Regions from separate parts of the Streptosporangium sp. NPDC002544 genome, predicted to be linked through region 1. Evidence: riboswitches for the same ligand, from Rfam matches in the RefSeq annotation. Region 1 holds a riboswitch; the other holds the start of a gene.
The links. Region 1 has a riboswitch for cobalamin ahead of metE (5-methyltetrahydropteroyltriglutamate--homocysteine S-methyltransferase). Riboswitches for the same ligand answer to the same signal wherever they lie in the genome.
Positions count from the first base shown of each region.

Region 2: linked by a shared signal. The riboswitch ahead of ABT061_RS26170 (CbtB domain-containing protein) and the one ahead of metE (5-methyltetrahydropteroyltriglutamate--homocysteine S-methyltransferase) in region 1 are both predicted to bind cobalamin.

Region 1 covers NZ_JBEOWJ010000017.1:97,123-101,594, forward strand. Annotated here, with positions in the region: gene metE (5-methyltetrahydropteroyltriglutamate--homocysteine S-methyltransferase) at 1-1,832, opposite strand, end outside; cobalamin riboswitch at 1,951-2,164, opposite strand; cobalamin riboswitch at 2,343-2,529, opposite strand; gene ABT061_RS25385 (hypothetical protein) at 2,820-3,377, shown strand; gene ABT061_RS25390 (copper resistance CopC family protein) at 3,511-4,131, shown strand; gene ABT061_RS25395 (MFS transporter) at 4,142-4,472, shown strand, end outside.
Region 2 covers NZ_JBEOWJ010000018.1:52,345-56,816, forward strand. Annotated here, with positions in the region: gene ABT061_RS26160 (magnesium chelatase subunit D family protein) at 1-1,029, opposite strand, end outside; gene ABT061_RS26165 (CbtA family protein) at 1,079-1,804, opposite strand; gene ABT061_RS26170 (CbtB domain-containing protein) at 1,815-2,003, opposite strand; adenosylcobalamin (AdoCbl) riboswitch at 2,007-2,153, opposite strand; gene cobF (precorrin-6A synthase (deacetylating)) at 2,382-3,146, opposite strand; gene chrA (chromate efflux transporter) at 3,213-4,394, opposite strand.

The DNA.
Region 1 (4,472 bases):
GCCCAGGCCAGATAGACCTCCTGGTCGGCCTTGCGGAGCGGCAGGAGCTCGCGCAGTGCCGGCTCGTCCACCTGGATGATCCCGATCCCGGCGGCCTCCAAATCTGTGATCTCGTCACGGAGCGCGAGGGCGACCTGGCGAGCGGTCTGCGCCAAGGGCTGGTCGTCGCGGACGAATGACCAGGCCAGCATCGTCACCGGCCCGGTGAGCATGCCCTTGACCGGCTTGGGTGTGAGGGACTGGGCATAGGCGGTCCACTCCACCGTCATCGGCTTGGGGCGGGAGAGGTCGCCATGCAGGATCGGCGGGCGCACGCAGCGGGAGCCGTAGGACTGAACCCAGCCGTAGTCGGTGGCGGCGTAGCCATCGAGCTGCTCGGCGAAGTACTGGACCATGTCGTTGCGCTCGGGCTCGCCGTGGACGAGCACGTCCAGTCCGAGCTCTTCCTGAAGCTTGATCACGCGGGCGATCTCGGCGCGCATCGCCTCGACGTAGGCGTTCTCGTCGGTCCGTCCCGCCTTGTGGTCGGCGCGGGCTTTGCGGATCTGCGCGGTCTGCGGGAACGAGCCGATCGTCGTCGTGGCCAGCTCGGGCAGCCCCAGCTTGGCCCGCTGTGCCGCGAACCGGACCGCCCGATCGGCCCGCTGCGCGTCACCGAGAGCCTCCAGCCGGGCCCGGACGTCGGGGTCGGCCGGTACGACGGGGAGCGGCGCGGCCGACGGATCCTCCGACCGCAGGTCGGCGGCGAGACCGACCAGCTCGGCGACCTTCTGCCGGGCGAACGCCAGCCGCGCCCGGACCGCCGGGTCCAGCGCCGTCTCGCTGTCGAGGTCGACCGGGACGTGCAGCAGCGAACAGGAACTGCTCAGCTCCACCTTGTCGGCGAACCCGAGCAGGACCGCGTAGGTCGACTTCACCCGTGCCAGGTCGGCGCGCCACACGTTCCTGCCGTCGACCACGCCGGCGACCACGGTCTTGCGGGCCAGCCCGCTGGCCGAGGCCACCGCGTCCAGGTTGCCGGGCCCGGCGACGAAGTCGAGCCCGATCGCCTCGACCTCGGTGGAGGCGATCACCCGCAGCGACTCCGCGGTGACGGCGCCGAAGTACGTGGCGAGCAGGATCTTCGGACGGCTGGGCAGGCTGCCAAGCCGCCGGTATGCCCGCCCGAGCGCGTCGATCTCCCGGGCTCCGAGGTCTCGGGCCAGGACCGGCTCGTCGAACTGCACCCACTGCGCGCCCGCGCCCGCCAGCCGTTCCAGCAGCTCGGCATAGGTTTCCACCAGGGAGTCCAGCAGGTCGAGCGGGGTGAATTCCTCAGGCGAGTTCGGCGTGGGCTTGGCCAGCAGGAGATACGTGAGCGGACCGACGAGCACGGGCCGCGTCTCGATTCCCAGCTTCCTGGCCTCCAGATACTCGGCCATGGGTTTGGCGGCCGAGCCGCCGGCCAGCTGGAACCGGGTGTCCAGCGCCAACTCGGGGACGATGTAGTGGTAGTTGGTGTCAAACCACTTGGTCATCTCCAGCGGCGGAAGCTCGGCGGTGCCTCGCGCCATGGCGAAATACCGGTCGAGCCCGGCGAGGCTCCGATAACGCCCGGGCACGGCGTCGACCATGACCGTGGTGTCGAGCACCTGGTCGTAGAACGAGAACGTGTTCGACGGGATCGTGTCGAGGCCCGCGTCACGCAGTTCGGTCCAGACCGAGCCGCGCAGCGATGCGGCGGTCGCCTCCAGCTCGTCGGCACCGATCTTGCCGGCCCAGAAATCCTCGGTGGCGAATTTGAGCTCCCGATGCGCGCCGATGCGCGGATAGCCCAAAATGGTCGTCCTCATGGCAACTTCCCTCGTCTCGCCAGCATGCGGCCAGGCAGGAGAAAGAAGCGCACGCGGAGCGAGCCCCCGGCGAGCGCGTCCCAGGCCCTCCCACGAGGCCGCGGACCACCACGCGCCGAGTGGCGCGCGGGTGGAGGCAGGTCTTCGGACTCGCGGGCACCATGCCTGAGGCATGACCTACTGGCCGTCGCTTCCCAGGCATAGGCCCAGTGCTCATGACGGCGGTCGTTCCTGCTTACCGCTGCGGGGCAGTCCCGGATTCCCACCGGGTTCCCTCTTACGACGCCTGCCTCCCGGAGGAGGCGGGCGAACCATCCACGTCTGAGATCTTAACGACTCGGCCGCCGGCTGTCGCTCCCCCAACGGCGCCACCCGGCGCGGCTCATCGCCGCTCAGAGATGGAGCGATCCGGGTCACGCGAAACGGTCCGGGTACAGCTGACGGGCCAGTGACTCCACCCCTGCGGGCACCCGTACGCCCAGCACCACTCTTGGGGAGATCCGCCCCATTTCGTGAGGAGGCGACAGCGTGAGTCTCCTGGCTCTCGGGTCGATGCTCCTCCCGGCCTTCCCACCCGCACGCGGGCAGTGGCCTGTTCGGGATTCACTCGCCGATCACAGTGGCGGGACCGCACCGGATTCACACCGGTTTCCTCGTTCCGCCGTCGCCTACGCCGACCATGTTCGCACAACCACCATTAACGACAAGACCTCGACCGGCTCGTTCAATGATCGTTGCAACGGCGTCCGGGACCGCCGCGCGTACCGTGCGTGCGGTCCCGGGCGGCACGCGATCCGGCTCCACACGCACGGCCGCCGTGGAACACGAGGCGCTCTTCGCATGACCGTCCCGCGTTTCGGGTGAACGGCGGGAGCCGTTCCCACGTGTGCCCGGGTATGAGATTCACGCACCCGGCCGCGACGGCCTGAGGCATGATCCGCTGTCCCGGTCTTCTCGGCGAGCCACCCGGCTGACAGGATGTCCTTTGTGACCCCTACGGCGTCGGCGCTGCGCGTGCCACGAGCCATCGTCTTCGCGACGATGTGCCTCGTGGTCTCCGCGGGCGGCCACGCGCTGGCCGGGGGCGGCCTGATCCCGCCGCACCTGGCCGTTCTGGGCGCACTGATCGCCTTTTGCGTGGCGTACGCGCTCAACGGGCGCGAGCGCGGTGTGGAGGTCGTGCTCGGCGCGACCACCGGCGCGCAGATCCTGCTGCATGAGCTGTTCAATCGCGCCGCGCCCGCACCGCAGGCGATGTTCTCCGCTGAGCACGGCCATTCCGGCCTGGGCATGACGGTGATCCATCTCGCAGTGGCGCTGGGCACCGGATGGTGGCTGCACCGCGGCGAGAGCGCCCTGTGGCTGATGATCCGCCTGTACGGCGGGCCGAGGCCGCTGATCCGGCTGTTGTTCGCCGTCCCCGCCGAGGTGACGCCGCCGGTGTGGCGGGCCGTTCCGGCCGCCGATGTCCGGCCGTACGGCGGCTGGGAAATCCTGCCGGTGCTGCGGCGGCGCGGCCCGCCCATACCGCGACACGCCGGCTGAAGGACCTGAAGGAAGGGTCCGGAGGGCGGCGTGCCCCCGTGACCAGACGCCCTCCTTTTTTCACTGGAGGCGTTCCTTCCGTTTCGCCGGTCCGTGCCGAGGGCACGGCCGGAGGTTCCTTCTGGAGTCCACGATGGCGTCCCTGCCACGATCTGTCCGCACGACCGTTGTCACCGCCCTGTGTTGCGCCATATTCGTCCTGCTCGGCGCACCCGCCGCGCTCGCCCACGACCGCCTCAAGAGCAGCTCTCCCGCCAAGGATGCCAAGGTCTCCGCCGTCGAACGGATCAAGCTGGAGTTCAGCTCTCAGGTCCGCTTCCCGGCGGTCGCGCTGCGCACGGCGAGCGACACGATCATCGACATCGGCAAAGCGAAGGTCGCAGGTGACACGGTCACCTCCGATGTTCCGGCGCCCCTGGCCCCGGGTGACTATGTGATCGCCTGGCGGGTGGTCTCCTCCGACGGCCACCCGATCGAGGGGGAGACTCCCTTCACCGTGACCGCCCCGGCGACACCGCCCGCGAAGGCCGCATCGACCGTCGCGACCACACCGGTGCCGGAGCCGACGGCTTCAGCGTCCGCACCGGTGGTCGCGCAGCCCGTTTCGCCTGGCCCCGTTTCCGCCACCGGCGAGCAGGAGAACGCCGGGAGCCTGCCGGGCTGGATCTGGGTCGCACTCGCCGCGATCGTGGCCATCGGCGCGGGCATCTGGTTGCAGGCCTCTCGCCGAGGCCGTCCCGGCGGCGCGGAGTGATCCGCCGGCCATGCCCGCGCACCTGACGTTACGTCTCGCCCGCGCCGCGGCCTTCGCCGTGGTGTGCCTGGGGCTCGGCGTGCTCGCACACGTGTCCGGCGGGGGCGTCGTCTCCGCACCGGCGGCGGCGTGCGCCTTGGCGCTGGCGTTCCTGGCGGCGCTGCCCGCGACCGGCGGCGAGCGCGGCCTGGGCGTGATCTGGCCGTTGCTGGCAGGCACGCAGGTGGCGCTGCACCTGCTCTTCTCCACGGTTCACCTCATCGCGCCGCTGGCCGAGGCCGGCGGGCACGCGCATTCGGGGTTGGTCCCCGGGCTGGGCATGGTGGTGACGCACGGCTGGG
Region 2 (4,472 bases), on a different contig from region 1:
GTCGTCCGGCTCGTCGCCGCCGTGCTCCGCCAGGAGGTCGTCGAGGCGTGACTCGTCAAGACCCGGCGCGTCGAACGGGTCTCGGCGGCGGCGGTGCGGCAGCGAGAGACGGGCCGCCTCGCGCACGTCCTCGGCCGTGACCTCGGCGCCGCCGCGCCAGGCCGCGTGCGCGATGGCCGCGTTGGCCGTGACCAGATCGGCCCGGAGCCCGTCCACCTCGAAGGCGGCGCACACCCCCGCGATCTGGCGCAGCCGGGCGTCCGGCAGCACGACCTGCCTGACCCGCTCCCTGGCCTCGGCGATCCGCCGCGCCAGGGCCGCCTCCTGTCCCGCCCACCCGGCGGCGAAGGAGGCGGGATCGGCGTCGAAGGCCAGCCGGCGCCGTACCACCTCGGCCCGCTCGTCCGGATTCCTGGACGCCCGCACCTCGACGGTCAGCCCGAAACGGTCCAGGAGCTGTGGCCGTAGCTCGCCCTCCTCCGGGTTCATCGTGCCGACCAGCAGGAACCGCGCCGCGTGCCGTACCGAGACCGACTCTCGCTCGACGAAGCAGGTGCCGAGCGCGGCGGCGTCGAGCAGCAGGTCCACGAGATGGTCGTGGAGCAGGTTGACCTCGTCGACGTAGAGGACACCTCGATGCGCGGCGGCGAGCAGGCCCGGCTCGAACGCCCTGACCCCCTCGGTGAGCGCGCGCTCGATGTCGAGCGCGCCGACCAGCCGGTCCTCCGACGCGCCGACGGGCAGCTCCACCAGCGCGGCCGGACGTTCCTGCCCGCTCTCGCCCGCGTCGTGCGGGCCGTCGGGGCAGCCCGGATCCGGCTCGGCCGGGTCGCAGGAGAAGCGGCAGGCGGCGATCACCTTGACCGCGGGGAGTTGTGCGGCGAGCGCGCGGACGATCGTGGACTTGGCGGTCCCCTTCTCCCCCCGGACCAGCACACCGCCCACCCGTGGGGAGACCGCGTTGAGTATCAGCGCGAGCTTGAGGTCGTCGAGACCGACGACGGCACTGAACGGATAGGCACCGATCACGAGGTTTCTTTCTGCGAGATCCTGCTGACGTGTCCGACCCGCCGAACGTTCAGTTCGGGGCCGCCGTGAGCGCGTCGCGGCGGACCGCGCGCTGGACGGCGATGCCGTACAGGACACCGATGGCCGACCAGAGCACGAGTTGCGTGCCGAGGGAGGACAGCCGGAAGTCCCACAGCAGCTGGGCGGGGAAGCCGTCGGGCACCTCGTTGACCGCCGGCAGCACGAACAGGGTGACGATGACGGGGACCAGGAAGCCGGCCGCGCCGGCGAGCCAGGGCCTGGCCGGCACCTTACGGGCGCAGGCCACTCCCACCGCCACGGACAGCAGGCCGATGGCGACCAGGACCAGGTACAGCGTGGTCCGGCTGCCGATGGTGTCCGGGTCACCGACGGCGGGCGGGTTGGCCGGGTACTTGACGAACGGCACCAGCACGATCGCGACGAACGCCGTGGCGGCCATCGTCGCGGCCAGCACCACGTCGGAGCGGGGACCGATCCGGCCGCGCAGCCCGGCGAAGACGAGGGAGAAGATACCCCCCACGGACATGCCGTACAGGGCCAGGGCGAGGAAGAGCCCGGCCTGCTGGCCGGACCGGCTGACCAGTGCCTCCTCCCCGTGGGAGTGCCCGACCTCGGTCTGGGCGTGGGCGGCGGCCTCTTCGAGCGCGATGGCCTGGTCGATGTTCGGCTCGCCCAGCAGGTAGGCGAACACGGCGGCGATCAGCCCGGCGACCAGCCCGACGAGCAGGCCGCGGAGCAACAGGGTACGGATCACGGCGCGCGGTCTAGTGGCAGGGAACGCCGAGCAGGTGGCGCCCGTCGTGCATGAGTTCGTGCAGATAGTCGCCCGCCTGCGACACCACCCCCTGGTCGAAGGTGACCAGGTAGGCCACCAGCAGGAGCAGCGGAACCGCCACGAGCCAGCGGGCCAGGTGGGAGAGGGGAACGGGCTGAGAAACGGACAGCTCACGCATGAGTAGCCTCCTTGGGGATGACGCGTCCCGACAGATGAGGACGCGGCGGCCAAGTAACCTGGCTCCCGGAACTCACGTTCCGGATACAGTGGCGCGACCGCACCGGCTTCTCACCGGACTTCCCTCGGACCACCGCGAAATCGTCCGCAATGTAACTCTTTTCGTGGCGGGCCGTCAACACAAGGTGATTCGTCGCGGCGTGGCCGCCCATCGATCCGGCCGCCACGCCCCGCTCCCCGGCCCTGGATGAATGGGGCCTGCTTCTTCGCGAGCCGTCCGACCGGGACGGCGACAGCGGAACGAGGAAGCCGGTGTGCACCCGGCGCGGGGATACCGGCCGGACGCGCGGCGGCCTCCGCAGGCCGCCGCGACAGGTGCTCAGCGAGACACCCTGCGGAGCAGGTAGGTGTCCATGATCCAGCCCTTGCGTGCCCGTGCCTCGGCACGCAGCTCGCGGATGCGGTCGGCGACCTCGGGCACCGGTCCGGCGACCAGGATCTCGTCGGGAGTGCCGAGGTAGGCACCCCAGTAGATGTCGAAGTCGGCGCCCAGATCGGCGCCCAGATCGGCGAAGGCGCAGTGGGCGTCCAGCATGACGACGACGTCGTCGGCCGAGGGCCCCTCCTCGGCGAGACGCCGGCCGGTGGTGATGTGCACCGGCCGGGCGACCCGGGTCAGGCTGACCCGATGCCGGGCGGTGAGTGCGGACACGCTGCTGACACCGGGAATCACCTCGTGCTCGAACCGGACCGAGCCCCGCTGGTGAATCTCCTCGACGATGGCCAGGGTGCTGTCGTACAGGCCCGGATCGCCCCACACCAGGAAGGCACCCGTCTGCCCCTCGGCGAGCTCGTCACGGATGAACCGCTCGCAGATGTCGGCGCGGCGCGAGCGCCAGTCCTCGACCGCGGGCGCGTAGTCGGGAGTGGTCCGGTCACGTTCGGGATCGCCGGCCTCGACGATCCGGTACGGCGGGCGGGCGTGCGCGTCGACGAGGTCGTGCCGCAGCTGGACAAGGTCGTGTTTGACCTCGCCCTTGTCCAGGACGAAGAACACGTCGGTACGGGCGATGGCCTTGACCGCCTGGAGGGTGAGATGGTCGGGATCACCGGCACCGATGCCGATGATGAGGATTCGCTTCACTCGACAGAGTCTGCCCGTACCGTTTCGAGATTCGGCACGGGGGGCCGCCCCGGCGACGCCTGCCGGTCAACCGACGAGCAGCGTGCGGGCCAGGCCGATGGCGGCGGCCACGGCGATGAACCAGGCGGTGTTGAGCCTGGTGCGCCACTGCAGCAGCAGCGCGAGCATGGCCAGTGCCACGGTGAGCGGGTCGACGAACGCGTCACCGGCCAGTTGCAGGGTGACACCGGCCATCAGGGCCAGCGCGGTGGCGTTGACCCCGTCCAGGAACGCCGACGACCAGGCCCGGCCGCGGATCCGGTCGACGAGCCGGGTCAGCAGGCCGACCAGCACGAACGACGGGGTGAAGATGGCGACGGTGGCCAGCACCGCCCCCGGCAGGGCGGCGATGACGTAACCGATGAAGGTGGCGGTGGTGAACACCGGCCCGGGGGTGAGCTGGCCGATGGAGATCGCGTCCAGCAACTGGTCGCGGGTGATCCAGCCGAGCCGCCGTACGAAGTCGCCCTCCAGGAAGGCCAGCAGGACGTAGCCGCTGCCGTACAGCACCGAGCCGATCTTCAGGAACGTCAGGAACAGCTCGGTGAGCCGGCCGCCGGTGGGGTCGGGAAAGCGCGGCCCGGCCAGCAGCGGCACCAGCACCAGACCTGGAGAACCGCGACTCGGCAGCCAGAGGTGCCTGGTGCCGGCCGCCATCACCACCAGCCCGCCGACGGCCAGTACGAGCAGCTCGTTGACGCCGAGCAGGTACAGCGCCAGTGCCACCGTGGCGACGAGCGCGGTCAGCCGGCCCTTGATCGCGGTCCTGAGCAGTCCGGCCAGGGCCCACACCACGATGGCCACCACCACCGGTTTGATCCCGTACAGCAACCCCTCGACGGCAGGGGTCCGGCCGTAGCGGACATAGGACCAGGCCAGGGCGAGGACGATGGCGAAGGCGGGCAGGATGAAGCACACCCCGGCGGCGATCAGCCCCTTCCAGCGAGCCCGGTCATAGCCCAGGTGGATGGCCAGCTCGGTGGAGTTGGGGCCGGGGATGAGGTTGACGGCGCCTATCAGGTCGACGAAGCGCTCATCGGAGACCCAGCCGCGCCGGCGCACCAGCTCGTCACGCATCATCGCGGTGTGCGCGGCCGGGCCGCCGAATCCGATCACGCCGAGTTTCAGGAAGACCCCGATGACCTCGCCCAGCGCGTGTGCCGGCCGTCCGCCGGATCCGCCACCGGTGTCATCGTGCGAAGCGTTCATCGTGGCCTTCCATCCGGGGGGTGTACCAAGTCGTGCATTGTTCACGACCACGTTGAACACCAGGCCGACGGCGGCCGA